DNA from 4 places in the Arthrobacter sp. GW822-FHT05G07 genome. Region 2 is predicted to be linked to each of the others. Evidence: riboswitches for the same ligand, from Rfam matches in the RefSeq annotation. Region 2 holds a riboswitch; each other region holds the start of a gene.
The links. Region 2 has a riboswitch for cyclic di-AMP ahead of AC1RJY_RS02335 (M23 family metallopeptidase). Riboswitches for the same ligand answer to the same signal wherever they lie in the genome.
Positions count from the first base shown of each region.

Region 1 (4,263 bases), on a different contig from region 2:
TGTCACCGTGGGCGTCGGCGTGGTTGTCGGCGTCGGGGACGGCGGCGTGGTGATCGTGTCCGACGGCACCTCGCTCGGCGCAGGAGCCGGCTGCGTGGGGACCGGGCTGGCAGCGCCAGGCGCGGCCGGGACAGAGGACGGTATGGCTGAAGGAACCCATACCGGGTCCGCGAGGGATACCTTGGGGGTCGCAGTCGACGACGGCGACACGGCCTGAGGTGCTTCCGCCACCGTTGCCGGCTGGCCGGCCTCCGAAGTCTCCGTTGCTGTTGACGAAGCTGACGGCGATGACGCCGTGGAGTAGGACGCCCTGGGCGCGGGCGACGCCGAAGCCGAGGTGCGGCCATCGCTGCCACTGGCTTCCTGGACCGGGGTCTCCTGGCCGAAGAAAGGAAGCTCAAGGGCCTGCCCCAACGTTCCGGCCGTCAACACGAGGCCAAGGGCACCGGCAACCACGGCCATGCGCTGGCTCATGTGTTTGACCGACGCGGCTTTTCGCAGCGCGGCATGAGGTTCGCGGCCAAATGAAGACCCCGCCCCGAAGTTGGACCTGGTTGCTGTGCGCGCGGCAGGCTGTCGAACGTCCTTGCGGCTGGCCAAGGACGCCGAGGCCGTTGCGGCTGCAGCAACCTGCGCCGGGGACTTGCCGCGCGGCGACTCCGCGCGGGCGGCCACCACAGGAATAGCTGCGGTTGCGGGTTCCGAGGTCTCAGGCTGCACCACTGGAATAGCTGCGGTTGCGGGTTCCGAGGTCTCGTCTTCCTGGGAGCCCTGTGTCGTGGCGGCTGGCGGCACGATGGGAATGGCCGCGGTGGGAGGTCCCGGTGTGGTGGACGCCGGCGCTGCAGCCTGAGCGGCCTCAACGGCGGGAATCGCCGCAGTTGCCGGTTCCGCCTGCTCGGTCGCGGACTTTTCGGGGGCCGATAGTTCGGGCGCGATCACAGCCTGGGCTGCCCTCTGCCGCTCGGCCGCACGAACCTCCGCACGAGTGGCGGGCATCGCAACCGTGGGCATGGCCGCAGTGGCGGGTTCCGGCGTCGTGCCTGTGTTCGTTGTGCCTGTCTTAACGGCGTTTTCGGGCGTCGCGGCGTTCGCCTGCGCGCTGGTGAGGAATCCGCTGGGTTGGGCCCGACGGCGTCCGGTTGGCTTGGTGCGCTCGCCTTGAGTCTGGGCGCGGCGCGGCTGATCCATGGTTGGGGACATGGTGGTTGCCTCTCAACGCCTTCGAGGTTAGCTGTCGGGTTCGGACGAGGCCGTCCGGCCGCCTAAGCGGCTTCACCCCAAGGACTTGAAGTAAGTCCGGGAACTTTTGGGTCCCCCGTCTCTGCCGCGGGTCTGGCGGATCCCGGATTGCGGCAGAGCTCGGCGTCAATCCGGAAGCGGCCCAGCGGAGATACGGGTCGCCCTACGACGGTACATGAGCCGGAAAGTAAAGTCACATTAATGTAACGGGCGGTAGGTCTGAGCAAGCGAGGGGGTTCTATGACTTAGGCTTCGGGGCTGGCGCCGGGGCAGGTAGCTCATGCTGGATCTTCTGGATCTGCACAGCTTGATGAGTTTCCGGCCGGAAGATCTCGTCCACGACTCCAAGCATTCCGCCGGTGGCTCCACGCCGGACTTTGCCCTGGCTGCTCCGGCGCGATGACCAGTACCAAACGCCGGCCAGCAGGGCCGGGAATCCGAGCACTGCCGCCAACACGAGCGAGATATCCATGGCCTAACACTAGCTTCGGCGTGCACCGGCAGGTAGACATTGTCTATGGACCTGCCTGTGATGCCACCCGTCTCGCCCATGCTCGCCAAATCCGTTCCGACAATCCCCGATGTTGGGCACTACGAGCCCAAATGGGACGGGTTCCGGACCATCGTCTTCAAGGATGGCGACGAGATCGTCCTGGGCAGCCGCAACGAGAAGCCGATGACCCGCTACTTCCCCGAGGTGGTGGAGGCGCTCAGGAAGAACCTGCCGGACAAATGCGTGATCGACGGCGAGATCGTCCTGATCGAGGGCAAGAGGCTCGAATTCGAGGTACTCCAGCAAAGGATCCACCCCGCCGACAGCCGCGTCCGGATGCTCGCCGAGAAGACCCCGGCGTCCATGATTGCGTTCGACATCCTCGCGCTGGGCGACGAGAACCTCATGGACAAGCCGTTCTCCGAGCGCCGCGCCATCTTGGAGCGTACGCTCGCCAAGGCCGATCCGCCTGTCTATGTGACCCCCGCAGTGACGGATCTCGAGCGGGCGCAGGAATGGTTCGTGCAGTTGGAAGGCGCGGGACTGGATGGGGTGCTGTCCAAGCCGTTGGACGGGGCCTACCAACCCAACAAGCGCGTGATGTTCAAAACCAAACACGAGCGCACGGCAGACTGTGTGGTGGCGGGATTCCGTTGGCACAAGACCGCGAAAGTTGTTGGCTCGATGTTGCTCGGCCTGCACGATGACACTGGCCGGCTGCATCATGTGGGAGTGGTGGCATCGTTTCCTATGGCCCGCAGGGAGGCTTTGGTGGCAGAACTGGAGCCGTACCAGGTTGAACTCAGCGAGCACCCATGGGGTGAGTGGGCCAATCAGGATGAAACTGCCGGGGGTTCACGCATGCCCGGCGCCCAAAGCCGGTGGAGCGGGGGGAAGGACTTCTCCTTCGTGCCCCTGCGCCCCGAACTTGTGATCGAAGTAAAGTACGACTACATGGAAGGCGACAGGTTCCGGCACACCACGCAGTTCCGTAGGTGGCGGCCGGACAGGACCCCCGAGAGCTGCACGTACTCGCAACTGGAAGAGCCTGCCGACTACGATCTCGGGGAAATCCTGAGGCTGCCCTAGCCCCTACTCTTCGTGGCCTTGGTCGCTGCTCATGCTGCCCTCGGCCGGTGGGGTTTCGCCCGGAGGCACGCCGCCGCCCGGCTCCAAGCCTGTGACATTTCCGTCGAGGGGATCAGGGTTGGCGGAAGCGGCGGGGTCATCGTCTTCGTCCTGGCGCATGTCCGGATCGTCGTGGATGCTGTCGGCATCGGAGGTGGTGTCGTAAGGCCCGGTTGCGCCGGTTGCGCCGAAGCCCTGGGTTTCTTCATTCGAGTTTTTGTCGGTCACGATCAGCCCTTTCGTAAGCAAACTTACTATTGTGCTTGCTTCGTCAGCCTAGCCGGGACGTGCTGACCCAACAAGGGGCGCCCAAGCCATGGGGCGGCGTCGTACTTTACCTTCAGCGGTGGGGAGTCGTGGCGGTGACGAAGCTCCGGATGGCATCCGCCACAGCCTTGGGACGCATGTGCTGAGCCACGTGCCCGACGCCCGGGATCTCCACCAGTCGCCCCTGGGCCACGGCCCGCGAAAGCCGGAGCGACCATTCGGGGCCCGCCACATGGTCCCGGCTCCCGCGCAGAACCAGCACCGGAACCTGGACTCCGGCGAGGCGTTTCTCCGTGGGGTATTTCATCATGACCGGCAGTTCCGTGAGGTACCAGCGAGGGCCGCAGCGGAGGTAATCGGACATGACGATCAAGTTGGACGTGGGGGTCTCGCGGAGTATTCCGTCCAGTGTCAGGGCCAGCGACTGCCGCCACACATTCTTGTGCCGCGAATCCACCACCGGCCCCATCAGTACCAACTGCCTGAGCTGCTCGGGGGCGTGCAAGGCCGCTTCGATGGCAAACTGCACGCCCATGGAGTGACCCACCAACACGTAGGAGTCGATACCGCGGGACTTCAGGGCCTCGGCAATGAACGCGCCGTATTCCTCCACTGAAAGCTGGCGCCCAGGCTTGGGAGTCCCGGCGAAACCGGGAAGGTCCAGTGAATACGTGGGCGCGCTCGCCGCGAGGACAGCATGCAGCCGTGCCAGATATCGATGCGACACCCCGATGCCGTGGATCAGGATATATGCGGGCTCGGACATGGGCCCGGCGTCCGGTTCCGGCGCAGGCGTGCCCTCGGTCCAAAGAATCCGACCGGTCAGGCCCAAGACTTCGACGTCGGCAGAGAGTAGCGCGGTCATCTTTGCTCCTGCTTTCACTGAATTCCCAATTGTTGCAGGAAAACCGGTGCGCCCGGGCCACTCAATTCGTCGTCCCTCACGGGCCGTCCCGACACGGCAAGAAGCAGCGCGATCGCCGGCCCTTCAACTGCGGGACCATCCCCGTGGTCAAACGCGGTGTCGGTGGCAATCAAGCGCCAGCCCTGCGCGATCTCCTTGCCGCCGCCCATTTTGGTTGTAGTCCTGAGTTGGTACTTGAGGGCGGTGGCAACGTGGACAGGAGGGTAAT
Region 1 is NZ_JBXALT010000013.1:128,691-132,953, forward strand. Features, by position in the region: gene AC1RJY_RS20815 (hypothetical protein) at 1-1,203, opposite strand, end outside; cyclic di-AMP (ydaO/yuaA leader) riboswitch at 1,206-1,351, opposite strand; gene AC1RJY_RS20820 (hypothetical protein) at 1,481-1,714, opposite strand; gene AC1RJY_RS20825 (ATP-dependent DNA ligase) at 1,760-2,824, shown strand; gene AC1RJY_RS20830 (DUF6480 family protein) at 2,828-3,091, opposite strand; gene AC1RJY_RS20835 (alpha/beta fold hydrolase) at 3,204-3,995, opposite strand; gene AC1RJY_RS20840 (maleylpyruvate isomerase family mycothiol-dependent enzyme) at 4,010-4,263, opposite strand, start outside.
Region 1: another riboswitch for cyclic di-AMP. It lies ahead of AC1RJY_RS20815 (hypothetical protein); the one in region 2 lies ahead of AC1RJY_RS02335 (M23 family metallopeptidase).

Region 2 (4,263 bases):
CTGACGGCAACGGTCGCGGTGGCTGCCGGAGCGGCCGCCGGGGTTGCTTGTTTGGGCTCAACCTTGGCTTCAACCTTGGCCTGAGCTTCTTCGATCACAACGGGGGCCGGGGCTTCCTCCGTGGTGACAACGGGGCGCTCGTAGGAGATGGCCACCGTGGAGTCCGCGGCGATGGTGGCCTGGACTACGGACTGCACGTCCAGAGTGGACGTTGACGTCGATTCACGATCCACGTTGGTCTCGGCAGCGTTGGCGGCGATCCCACTGGTCAGGACCAGGCCTGAAGCTGCAGCGATAACTGCTGCCTGGCGGCCAACGCCACCGGCGTTGGTGGTGACGGCCTTGGCGATGACGGAAAGCGAGCTGGTCTTGGGGGCCTCAGCACGGTGCCGCGCAACCTTGTTTGCACTGGTCATGATTTTCTCTTTTCGTATCCGAGTGCAGTTGGGGTGCACACGGGTAGTGGGTTGGCCAACATGGGGGCATGCTGGACGACCCCGAACCGGATTATTTCTAGCGGAGGGTGAAGCGTGAGGATGAGGTCCCGGTGGACGCTACGGAGTGCAGCAGCGTTGACGCAGGGGATGCTGATTCGGGCCTGCTGAGAGCGGAGGCCGGGGCTGCTGCCGGTACGGGCGCCAGATGGCGCGAGGTACCTGCCGTGAATGATGCAGCCTTGCAAAGGGTGTTCGACGGGTTCGCGCGAACCGTTGGGGCGCTAAGCCGCGCAGGGGTAGTGCATGATGACACGTAGGTAGCCTCTCCCAGTGCCTGCGAGGTGAGCTGTCGGATTCGGATGGGAGTCATCCGGCCACGCTGCTTCCACGGAAGCTTTGCGACTTAACCCCTAGGCCTTCTTTCGAAGACCGGAAGTGGTTCCCCCGCCCCTGCCAGACGATTTTGCGAACGGACCTTGAGCGGTGGCAGAGCTAGGCAATCCACTCAAGTGCATCGGCCCCCTAAAAAGCCGATGCGCTCTGTACGCTACAACAGTTGGACCTGAATGTCACATTCAGGTCACGGCGCGTCTCCCTAATGCGAGAGGCGACCATCGACTGGGATTAGAGCCAGCCCATGGGGTCTACGACTTCACCGTTGACCTGGACCTCGAAGTGGAGGTGGCAACCGGTGGAAGCGCCCGTGGTGCCACTCAGGGCCACGGTGTCGCCGCGGTTCACGGTCTGTCCTACCTGGACGGTGAAGGACGACAGGTGGTTGTACGTGGTTTCGAGGCCATTGCCGTGGTCGACCACCACGCGGTTGCCTCCGCCGTACTCGTGCCATCCGGCGAAAGTGACCTTGCCGGTAGCTGCGGCGTGCACAGCCGTGCCGCACTGGGCTACGAAGTCCTGACCGCGGTGGAAGTCACCGGCACCACCCGTGAGCGGGCTGATGCGGTAACCGAAGGGGGATGCCGTGGTGAGCGTGTCAAGGGGGCTGGCCATGGTGCCAACGGATGAGGCGCGCTGGATGCTTCCAGCAGACTGGGCGCTGAGCAGCTGCTTCAGCTTTCCATCGGGGTCCGCGGCAGTAGCGACTGCGGCGCGGCTGAAGTCGATCTTGGCCGACGCGGCAGCGGAAACCTCGGGCTGGCTGCCGGCGGGGGCGGCGACGGCGAGGGCCGATTCGGTCTGTCCTGATTCCGACGTGGCCATGACGGGGCTTGTAGCCGGCAGGCCGACAGTCAGGGCAAGCCCGGTGGCGGCAAGCGCAACTCCGGCCTTCTGCCCGACGCCGCTGGCAGCGGCGAAGTCGGCAACCTGGCGCAGCGGGCTCTTACGGCGGCGCACCTGACGCTCGGTGTCGCGGGGCCGGATCTCCGTTACGACGGTGGCTGGCCGCAGCTCAGCAGCGGGGCCGGACGCGCGGCGGCGACCCCTGACGTTCTGCGATGTCAAACTCTGTTCCTCTCTCAAAAGCCTGCGAAGTTAGCTGTCGGATTCGGGTCAGAGAGTACAAAGACCCGGTCCGCACGAGGCGCTCACGGCACACAGGTATCCCAAGAGGGACTTGCATACGTGGGCACTTCTGCTGCGGACTTCACCCCAAGGCTGCTTCTTTAGACAGCCGCTTGTGGTTCCCCCGCCTCTGCCAGTGGTGGTGACACACCTGATCCGCTGGCAGAGCTCGGCTCCGGATCAGGTAACGCTTTGGTATCAGCGCTAGTAGATAACTATAGGGGATGAAGGCCTGCGGTAATAAATTCGTTATCAACAGGAGGCCGCTGAGAGAAGGAGGCTTTTATCATCTTTTTCGGAAAACCGCAGGTCACACGCGCGCCGAAGCGGGCAAAGTGAGGTTTGACACGGTGCTTTGGGGCTTCGCTCAGCTGAGTGAGACGAAGACGTGCGCGGCAACTTCCGGAGGCAGCTCCAACGCGCCCTCAATACCGGGGACCCGTACTGAGATGTACTCGCCGACGCGCTCCAGCGAGACACTTGCGCCCGGACGGATTCCGCCTTCGTCCAACTGGGTCAGGAGCTCGGGCTCCACCTGGATGGGCTCCGCGAGGCGGCTGACCACCACACGGGAATCCGCGGCATAGCCGTCCATGGCCTGCAGAAGGTTGACATCGAGCCGTGGGAACGGCTGGCTGGCAAGGCCACCAAGCGCTTCGAGTCCGGGGATGGGATTGCCATAGGGAGACTCCGTGGGGTGCTCCAGGAGCTCGTAGAGCCGACGCTCCACCCGCTCGCTCATGACGTGCTCCCAGCGACAGGCCTCATCATGCACGTAGGCCCAGTCCAGACCGATCACATCGGCCAGGAGGCGCTCCGCGAGGCGGTGCTTGCGCATGACCTCGGTGGCGCGCTTCCGCCCCACTTCAGTCAGTTCCAGGTGGCGGTCGTTGGACACAATCACCAGGCCATCGCGCTCCATGCGTCCAATGGTCTGGGAAACAGTGGGTCCGGAGTGGCGCAGTCGTTCGGCAATGCGCGCCCGGAGGGCCACAATGTTTTCTTCTTCAAGCTCCAAAATGGTCCGAAGATACATCTCAGTGGTATCGATCAGATCCGTCATCCAGCTCAGCTCTCCTCGAACGCAGTTCCTTGCGTAATCTCCACCGTACCGCGTCCCTAGCAAGGGCGGACGGTGTGCACCGCCGCCCCCTGAACGCCAACCACCAGCCTAGCTTATTTGGAATTACTCTGGATAATTCCGGTCGCATTCGGTGAGCCCGCATTCCACGTAGCGGACTATGACGGCCGCAGGTTCCTGCGCGCGGGCCGTGTCAGGCAGAATTGGGGTGTCGAAGGGGCAGTTGATGCCCCATGCCACCTCCCATCTCTAGCCGACACCCATTGGAGCGCCACGTGAGCGACAACAGCATCACCATTCCCGCCGACCTGCTGCCCAAGGACGGACGCTTCGGCGCTGGACCGTCCAAGGTTCGCCCGGAACAGATCGAAGCGTTGTCTGCCGCATCGACCACCATCCTGGGCACTTCCCACCGCCAGGCTCCGGTCAAGAACCTGGTTGGTTCGGTCCGTGAAGGACTCAGCCAGTTCTTCCGCGCTCCGGAAGGCTATGAAGTGGTCCTCGGCGTGGGCGGCTCCACAGCGTTCTGGGACGTGGCCGCGTTTGGCCTGGTAGAGCAGAAGGCACAGCACCTCTCCTTCGGCGAGTTCGGCTCAAAGTTCGCCGCCGCCACCAACAAGGCACCGTTCCTTGATGCTTCCTCCATCATCAAGTCCGAACCCGGCACCCGCCCGGTGGCACAGGCCGAAGCCGGCGTTGACGTCTACGCCTGGCCCCAGAATGAAACGTCAACCGGCGTGGCCGCCCCCGTCAAGCGCGTCGAGGGGGCTGACGAAGGCGCCCTCGTCCTGGTGGACGCCACCTCGGCAGCCGGCGGGCTGGACGTGGACGTCGCCGAGTCGGACGTCTACTACTTCGCGCCCCAAAAGAACTTCGCTTCCGACGGTGGCCTCTGGCTGGGCCTCTTCTCCCCCGCCGCCCTGGAGCGCGCGGCACGGGTCAAGGCAAGCGGCCGCTGGATCCCGGACTTCCTGGACCTGCAGACCGCCATTGACAACTCCAAGCTGAACCAGACGTACAACACCCCGTCGCTGTCCACCCTGGTGACCTTGGACGCCCAGGTGCAGTGGCTCAACAGCAACGGCGGCCTGGACTTCGCCAGCAAGCGCACGGCAGACTCCGCCAACCGTATCTACTCCTGGGCCGAGGCATCCGAGTACGCAACGCCGTTCGTTGCCAACGCCGAGGACCGCTCCAACGTCATCGCTACGATCGACTTTGACG
Region 2 is NZ_JBXALT010000001.1:530,220-534,482, forward strand. Features, by position in the region: gene AC1RJY_RS02330 (NlpC/P60 family protein) at 1-416, opposite strand, end outside; cyclic di-AMP (ydaO/yuaA leader) riboswitch at 755-915, opposite strand; gene AC1RJY_RS02335 (M23 family metallopeptidase) at 1,062-1,898, opposite strand; cyclic di-AMP (ydaO/yuaA leader) riboswitch at 1,903-2,143, opposite strand; gene AC1RJY_RS02340 (iron-dependent transcriptional repressor DtxR) at 2,326-3,021, opposite strand; gene serC (phosphoserine transaminase) at 3,315-4,263, shown strand, end outside.

Region 3 (4,263 bases), on a different contig from region 2:
GGCTGAAACGCTACATCGGAGTGGATGTGCGCAGCACCCCCGCCCAAGGTGGGGTCCTGGCGTTTTCCCTGCTGGCCGTGACAGGCCTGATGGTTTCGTTATATGTGAACCGGCGCCGAGCCTGGGTCCGCGCCGGCACCCACGAGGACGGCAGGACGATGGTCGAGTACGGCCTCCTGGCCCGAGGAGAAGACCACCGCCTGGCCGCAGAGGCCACCGCCATCCGCGCCCTGTTGGCACGGCGATGGCAGCTTCGGGAGGAAAACAGTGGCGTATAGCTTCCTGCTGTCGTGGCGTTGGGTGGGGTGGCTGCTGCTGGCCGCACTTTTCGCCGCCGCATGCATAGGCCTGGGAAACTGGCAGATGGACCGTCGGAACCAGACAGTGGCAGAGATCCGCAGGGTCCAGGAGAACTACGACAAACCCCCCGCGCTGTTTCAGGACGCCCGCCCCTACTTCGAGGTCGCCGACCCCGACGCGAAGTGGACAACCGTTGCAGTGTCCGGCCGGTACCTTGTCCAGGACCAGAGAATCGTCAGGAACCGGCCCAATAACTCCGTTGCCGGATATGAGGTAGTGGTTCCGTTCCGGCTTGCTTCCGGTGAAACGATCGTGATCAACCGGGGGTGGCTGCCGATCGGCAACCTTCGGCCCGGATACCCCGATGCCGTGCCGGCCCCGCCACCGGGCGAGATCTCCGCGGTGGTGCGCATCAAACCCTCCGAACCCGACCTTGGCCGGGACGCTCCCGAGGGACAACTGGCCAGCATCGACCTGCCCTACTTCGCGAGCCAGCTGGGCTATCCCTTGATGACAGGCAGTTACGGGGTGATGGCCTCGGAGTCCCCCCAGCCCGCCGTAGTTCCCCAGCAACTTGCCCAACCGGCCGTCAAGGAAGGATCAAACCTGTCCTACGCCATGCAGTGGATCACCTTCGGGGTTCTGGCGTTCGTCGGCTTCGGATACATGGCACGTCAACAGGCCCGCATCCACCGTGAGGAGCGTGAAATCCCGGACGAATCCGCGCAGACAGCAAGCACCGTCCAGCAACCCCGTCATCCCTCCGCGCCCAAGCGTTCCCGCGCCGAGGAAGAAGACGCCCTGCTGGACTCGATGGGACTGTGACCCTGGCGCAGGGCGGCGGATTCCCGCGCAGCGCGGGTCATGGACAATCCCCAACGGACGGACATCACGGCGCGCGGGAACCATCCTGCGCTGGGCCTCGTTGAGCCTTTGGCTGCACATCTGAAGAGACGCACAGCAATTGCGTACCGGCCGCCCGCCACGGCCACCGGATAGCGTCCGCGCCTGCACGACACGGGAACGTAGTGTCACGAAATTGTAACGATGATGCTTTGCGGCTACTATTAATTCAGGTTTTTCTGTACTGAGACCCTTGATGCCCCACGCTGAACCCCGCCCGGGGCATCAAACGACTATCCCTTTTTGACGGCGGGGGTGGAGGACCCAGGATCGGCAGTAAGCCTGCCTTGGGGTGAAGCCGTGATGCCGGTGGCCAGAAAGCCGCCGGGCACGGCCGGGCTTTTTCCTTGGCCCGAACCCGACAGCTAACTTCGCAGGCGAACCGAAAGGATCGATCCCCCTTGTCTTCTGTATCCCCCCATGGCCGCCGCCGAAAGCCAACCTCCGGTTTGTCGCCCCGCGTGGCCGTCCCGATGATGTCCCCCACGAGCGGTCGCCACCGACCCCTGCCAGGCGCAGGGGCGCGGGCGAGCCGCCGCAAACAGGTCACCGCAGCCGCCACGCTGAGCGTCGCCGCGCTGTTGACCGCAGCGCTCACCGCCGCCCATGCCGGCCCGGCCCCCACCGGCACCGCCCCTGCCGTGCAGGCGTCGGGAACCGTCGCTGCCGGCGCACCCGTCCAAGCCCCTGTCGGGGCTTCGATCAGTTATGAACGACCAGCTGTCACCACCGAGCAGGCACCGTTGCCGGTACCCGCCAAGACCCCCCTAGCTGCTGCCGGCGCGGCCGCGGCGACGACCCCGGCGGCCTCCCCGATCCCCGCTGCGGCCCCTGCTCCTGCGCAACCTGTCTCAACAGCCCGGCTCGGGGCGCCCTTGGCCGGCATGTCGGTCACCTCGCCGTTCGGTATCCGCACCAGCCCGATCTCAGGCACCGGGGAGCTGCACACCGGCCTTGACCTCGTGGCAGCCTGCCAGACCGCAGTATTCGCCGCCGGAGCCGGGACCGTCGTGGAAGCCGGATGGTCCCCCTATGGTGGCGGGAACAGAATTGTGGTGGACCACGGCAACGGCCTGAAGAGCACCTACAACCACCTGGCCTCCATCGAAACCTCCGTGGGCGCGACCGTGTCCGCCGGCCAGCGGCTGGCCGCAGCCGGAACCACCGGCAACTCCACCGGCTGCCATCTGCACTTCGAGGTACTTCTTAACGGACAGACCGTGAATCCGCAGGGATGGATGTAAGCCTCGCCCATCGCCCACGATGCCAGGGTCAGAGTCCTGATGTGCCCAGGAAGACGTGGCTGAAGGCGAAGAAGATGGTTGCGGTAACAGCCACGTAGAGCAGCGCGGTAATGATCCAGCCGAACTCACCGACAACGCGGGCCGTTCCGGCGGGTACTTTGATGACTCCATGGGTGATGTTCCGGGCCGTGACCCAGACGAACAGGGGAATCATTGCCGCCCAGACGATCATGCAGAAGGGGCAGAGGATGTGGATGGAGTACAGGGCCTGGGACCACAGCCACACGGCGAAGCCAAACCCAAGCGTGACACCTGTCTGCAGGCCGGCCCAGTACCAGCGGGCGAACGTTGCACCGGAAAGCAGGGCCATGCCCGTGGTGATGATGACGGCGAACGCCACGATCCCAATGAACATGTTGGGGAATCCGAAAACGGAACTCTGCCAGGTCTGCATGACCTGACCGCAGGAAATCCAGGGATTGACGTCGCAGACGGTTTTGTAGCCGGGGTCTTTGAGTACCTCGAGTTTCTCCAGGACCAGGGCGCCGGAGGCGAGCCAGCCGATGACGCCGGTGATGACCAAGAGCCACCCGAACGGCTTGTTGCGGGTCATGCGGGGAATATCCGGCCCCTCAGCAGCTGAAGCAACCCCACGATCGGAGGGTTTCACGTTCGCGGCGGGTTTTGCGGTGCTGGTCATGGCAGAAGTCCTTTTAGGTGGTCTGGCGGCGGGCTTGGTAATCATGATCCCGCAGCTGCGGTAGTGATCAGTGCCTTCAAGGTTCCTTTTTGGGAGATCCCCAGGATCCGGGCACTGACGCGGCCTTGAGTGTCCAGCACCAGGGTGGTGGGCACTGCACGGGGCGGGACGTACTCGGTCATGCCCAGCAGGATGCCGCCATCGCTGTCATCGAAGCTGGGATACTCGACCTTGAAGGTCCGCTCAAAAGCTGCGGCCGTGGCGGCGTCGTCGCGGACGTTGACGCCGTAGAACAAGACCCCTTGGTCTTTGAATTCCGTGTGCAGGGCGGCCAGGTCCGGGGCCTCCACCCGGCACGGAGCGCAGGCCGCGTACCAGAAATTGAGCACCACGACTTTGCCCGCCCAGTCCCGGGCAGCAACTTTTTGCCCGTCAAACAGCCGGCCTTCCAAGGAGACCGCGGCGCCGCGCGACCCGGGCGGGTATTCGTTGACCGACCCGTCCCCGGCGATGTAGTTCTTGTCATCGCCGGCCTTGGCCTGCTGGGCCAGATCGTCCGGGGCTGCGCAGCCGGCGAGGGCAAGTACTGCCGCGCCCAGGCCCAGGATGGTGCGGCGTCCGGGGCGCCGCAGCGGCTCTGGTTGGTTGATCATGTTCTCGGTCCTTGCTTGATTGTGTCTGCGTGCGGGGTCACCGTGGCTAGACGGGCATCAAGAACGTCCCTGCCAGGTTCTGCAGCTGGTAGATCCATTGCACCCACACCCCGGTTACCATCAGGACCCCCAGGATGATGAGCATGACGGCGCCGCCGATGTTGACGGCCCGAATGTGCTTGCGGACCACCGACAGGACCCTCGAGACCCAGTTCAAGCCCAGAGCGACAAGGACGAAGGGGATGCCGAGTCCCAGGCAGTAGATGAAGGCCAGCAGGGCCCCGCGCCAGGCGCTGCCGGCGGTGACGCTCAGGCTGAGCACGGCGCTGAGCGTTGGGCCCATGCAGGGGGTCCATCCGAGGCCGAAGACGATGCCCAGGAGCGGGGCGCCGGAGAGCCCGCCGCGTCCCGGACCCTGGAATTTGCGGGTTTGCTGGAGCCAGGAGAACCGTCCGAGCAGGAC
Region 3 is NZ_JBXALT010000014.1:76,109-80,371, reverse strand. Features, by position in the region: gene resB (cytochrome c biogenesis protein ResB) at 1-278, shown strand, start outside; gene AC1RJY_RS21395 (SURF1 family cytochrome oxidase biogenesis protein) at 268-1,125, shown strand; cyclic di-AMP (ydaO/yuaA leader) riboswitch at 1,424-1,597, shown strand; gene AC1RJY_RS21390 (M23 family metallopeptidase) at 1,605-2,447, shown strand; gene AC1RJY_RS21385 (vitamin K epoxide reductase family protein) at 2,476-3,147, opposite strand; gene AC1RJY_RS21380 (TlpA family protein disulfide reductase) at 3,189-3,800, opposite strand; gene AC1RJY_RS21375 (cytochrome c biogenesis CcdA family protein) at 3,847-4,263, opposite strand, start outside.
Region 3: another riboswitch for cyclic di-AMP. It lies ahead of AC1RJY_RS21390 (M23 family metallopeptidase); the one in region 2 lies ahead of AC1RJY_RS02335 (M23 family metallopeptidase).

Region 4 (4,263 bases), on a different contig from region 2:
GCAGGTTTCGGTTCAGACGCGCCATACCGCGCAGGTCGGCCAGGGCGGTTCGTACGACGTCGACACGGGAGTCAGCGTCGTCGGTCCAGTCGACGGGTACTTCATGGACGCGCAGACCACAGCGTTCAGCGATCACCAGAAGTTCGGTATCGAAGAACCACGAGTCGTCCGTGGTGTGGGGGAGGAGGCGGTGCGCTACGTCGGCGCGGACGGCCTTGAAGCCGCACTGGGCGTCGGAGAAACGAGCCCCCAAGACCGTCCGCAGGAGCGAGGTGTAGCTGCGCGAAATGAACTCACGATGCGGACTGCGGGTGACACGGGAACCCGGCGCCAAACGCGTGCCGATGGCGAGGTCCGAGTGGCCGGAGATCAGCGGTGCCACAAGGGGCGCCAGCGCGGAGAGGTCCGTGGACAGATCCGCTTCCGTGTAGGCAAGCACAGGTGACGGCGACGACTGCCAGACCTGGCGGAGAGCGTTCCCGCGTCCCCTCTCTTGGAACCGCACCACCGTCAGTTCAGGGAGTTCACGGGCAAGACGCTCGGCAATCCTCAGCGTGCTGTCTGTGCTGGCGTTGTCCGCCACGGTGATCCGGAACGTGTGCGGAAAGGACCTCGTCAGATGCCCGTGCAGCTGGCGGAGGTTGTGTTCCAGGCGCGCTTCCTCGTTGTAGACAGGGACGGTGAGGTCCAGGACGGGAACCACAACACTGGTGTCAACGGGGAGACGTCGGGGCTGGGGGCTCGGACCCGTCTGGCCTTGGAGGAGAGCCGGGTGACCAGTGGGCAACGCCGCGCCACGCAAGCGAGCCGAATGAGTCCTTCGTGCCAAAGCGCTGGTGGTGGGATCTGTGAGCGTCATGTATCCAGCATGGGACCGCCGATTATGAACGCTTTAGGCGGTAGCTGTGACCTCACTGTGAACCACGTGCTGGAGCTGTGAACCACGTGCTGGAGCTGTGAACCACGTGCTGGAGCTGTGAACCATGCGCCACAGCTGTGAAACGGCAAAAGCCGCGCCCGCTCCCGCCATTCGCTCCAGTTGGTACTGGTGCAAACGGCGGCAACGGGCGCGGCGATAAAGCGGCTCGGCTTAGTACCAGTTGTTGGCCAAGTGGAAGCCCAGAGCGGCGGACGGGGATCCGTAACGCTCCTTGATGTAGTTCAGGCCCCACTTGATCTGGGTCTGGTAGTTGGTTTCCCAGTCAGCGCCGGCAGTGGCCATCTTGGAGGCCGGCAGGGACTGGACAATGCCATAGGCACCGCTGGAAGCGTTCATCGCCGTGGTCTTCCAGTTGGATTCCTTCTCCCACAGCGTGTTCAGGGCAGCCATTTCACCGGCGCCCCAGCCGTAGTTGCCCAGGATGCTGAGTGCATAGGCCTTGGCAGCAGCGGGGTCGTCAACAGCCTTGGGTGCTGCAGCAGCTGCTGCGGCTTCCGCGGCGGCGGCGGCAGCAGCGGCGTCGGCTGCTTGCTTGGCGGCAGCGTCAGCAGCAGCCTTCTCAGCAGCAACCTGTGCGGCGGCCTGATCGGCGGCAGCCTTCTCAGCAGCAGCCTGTGCGGCGGCGGCCTGGTCTGCGGCAGCCTTCTCGGCAGCGGCCTTCTCAGCGGCTGCCTTGGCAGCAGCGTCAGCAGCGGCCCTGTCAGTTGCGCCCTTTTCGGCGGCAGCATTCAGGGAAGCGGAGATCTCAGCCGACTTGTTGGAGTTGACCTGGGCGCTCGCTTGGGTTCCGGCTACGCGGCTTGCCTCGGGGAGGGTCAGTGCGGCGTTGGCGGCGGTTCCGAGCGATGCAACGCCCAGTGCAGCTGCCACGACACCGGCTACGACGGACATGCGGTGGCCGGACTTACCCTGGCGGGCTGCGTTCTTGAGGACGGACTGCGACTTGGTGAGCGGTGCGTTGTTCTCGTCGCGGCGACGCGCGGAAGGGCGCGTCTGATCGTTAAATTCAGACATGTGATTACCTCTCAGCGCCTGCGGAGTTAGCTGTCGGGTTCGGATGAGGTCATCCGGCCGCGCATCACGCTGCGGCTTCACCCCAAGGGCCGGCAAAAAGCCTGGCCCGGAGACTCTGGGTCCCCCGTCTCTGCCTCGGAGAAAGAACGGACTCCGGGAAGTGGCAGAGCTCGGCGCATCCCGGATGTGGGCCTGCTAGGGGCGACCCACCCTTTCGACGGTACAGGAGGTTTCCGCAGAAGTCACATTTAGGTAACAGAGATCACGACGCCGGTGAGTCGCCTTGCCCGATTCGTTACAGGCCTACGGTGCTCACCGTGGGAAGTCGAAGGGCGAACTCCGTGCGCCCCGGCCGTGAGGTCACTTCCACGCTACCGCCGTGAGCTGAAACAATGGATTCCACAATGGACAGGCCGAGTCCGGAGGTGCCTTCAGAGCCCGATCGTGCGGCGTCGGCGCGGGCAAATCGCGAGAAAATCCGGCCCTGGAAATCTTCCGGAATGCCGGGGCCGTTGTCCGTCACGCTGACCACGGCGCTGCCATCGGCGGAGAGCATGACGCCGGTGACCACAGTGGTGCCGGGGTCGGTGTGTTTGCGGGCGTTGGACAGCAGGTTCGCCAGCACCTGATGCAGTTGCGTGGCGTCGCCGCGGACCGTGATGGGCTCGTCCGGGAGCTGGAGCTGCCAGATGTGATCGGGTGCCATGACTTTCTCGTCGCTGACCGTCTCGATCACCAACTGAGTGAGGTCCACATCCTCAACTTTCACGGGTTGGCCCTCGTCCAACCGCGCCAACAGCAGCAGGTCCTCCACCAACGTGGTCATGCGTTCGGACTGGCTTTGGACGCGAGCCAGCGACTTCCGGCCGTCTTCGGTGAAGTTCTCGGTCATCCTCAGCAGCTCGGTATAGCCCCGGATGGCGGTCAGGGGAGTCCGCAGCTCGTGCGAGGCATCGGCCACGAACTGACGCACCTTCGTTTCGCTTTCCTGGCGGGCTTCCAAAGCGCTGGAGACGTTGTTCAGCATTTGGTTCAAGGCATAGCCGACACTGCCCACTTCCGTCCCGGGATGAGAAGCCGACGGCGGTACGCGCACCGCAAGTGCCACCTCACCGGCGTCGAGAGGCAGCCGCGAAACCTTCGTGGCCACTTCGGAGAGCTGCTCCAGCGGACGCATGGTGCGGCGGATGATCACGGTGCCGGCCAGGCCGATCACCACCAGGCCGCCCAGCGAAACCAGCACCATGGTCCACACGAGCGAGGCCTCCGCACTCTGTTTGTCCGCCAGCGGCAGGCCCGTCACAATCACGTCGCCGTACGCGGTTTCGACCGCTACCAGACGGTAGTCGCCGTTGGACAGGGAACGGTCCACTGGCCCGTTGTCCCTGGGGAGCGAGAGCAGCACCTGCTCGTCGTCGGCCGAAAGCGAGACGCGGTTACCTTGGGCATCGATCAAACCGGAGCTACGCACGGTTGAGCCGTCGATCCTTGCGTTGAGCGTGCCAGCCGCTTGGCCGCGCGCCTCCAGCGGATCAGGCCTTCCGGAGGGTGACGGAAAGTTCGACGGCGGCCTGCCGAAGTCATTCGCGCGGCTGGACGCCTGTTCCAGCTGCCTGTCGAGCTGCTTGTTGAAGACCATGTCCATGGACGCGTAGCTGACCACTCCCACGGCAGAGCAAATGGCGACCAGCAAGGCCATGGCCACCAGGACCAATCTGGTGCGCAGGTGCCACGTGGAGGGGTTGAGCCAGCTGCGCTGTGTCTCTAAGGCCGCACCTGACCTTCTGGCCACTCCTGAAAGTGTGCTCAACGCCTAGTCCGCGGGCTTGATGACGTATCCGGCACCGCGGATGGTGTGGATCATGGGCGGGTGGTTCGCTTCGATCTTCTTGCGAAGGTAGGAAATGTAGAGCTCCACGATGTTGGCCTGGCCGCCGAAGTCGTAGTCCCACACGCGGTCCAGGATCTGGGCCTTGCTGACCACTCGTTTGGGGTTTTCCATGAGGTATCGCAGGAGCTCGAACTGGGTGGCGGTGAGGGAGATGTCCTCGCCGCCGCGGGTTACTTCCCGGGTGTCTACGTTGAGGGTGAGGTCACCCACCACCAGCTCGGCAGTGTCCATGGCGGCCACCCCGGAACGTTGGACCAGGCGGTGAAGGCGCAGGAGCACTTCCTCCATGCTGAAGGGCTTGGTGACGTAATCGTCCCCGCCGGCAGCCAAACCGACAATGCGGTCCTGCACGGCGTCCTTGGCGGTAAGGAACAGGGCCGGAACTTCCGGCGCGAAGGTGCGGATGCGGTTGAGGACC
Region 4 is NZ_JBXALT010000007.1:223,713-227,975, forward strand. Features, by position in the region: gene AC1RJY_RS13895 (dolichyl-phosphate beta-glucosyltransferase) at 1-859, opposite strand, end outside; gene AC1RJY_RS13900 (aggregation-promoting factor C-terminal-like domain-containing protein) at 1,091-1,954, opposite strand; cyclic di-AMP (ydaO/yuaA leader) riboswitch at 1,958-2,116, opposite strand; gene AC1RJY_RS13905 (sensor histidine kinase) at 2,250-3,746, opposite strand; gene AC1RJY_RS13910 (response regulator transcription factor) at 3,768-4,263, opposite strand, start outside.
Region 4: another riboswitch for cyclic di-AMP. It lies ahead of AC1RJY_RS13900 (aggregation-promoting factor C-terminal-like domain-containing protein); the one in region 2 lies ahead of AC1RJY_RS02335 (M23 family metallopeptidase).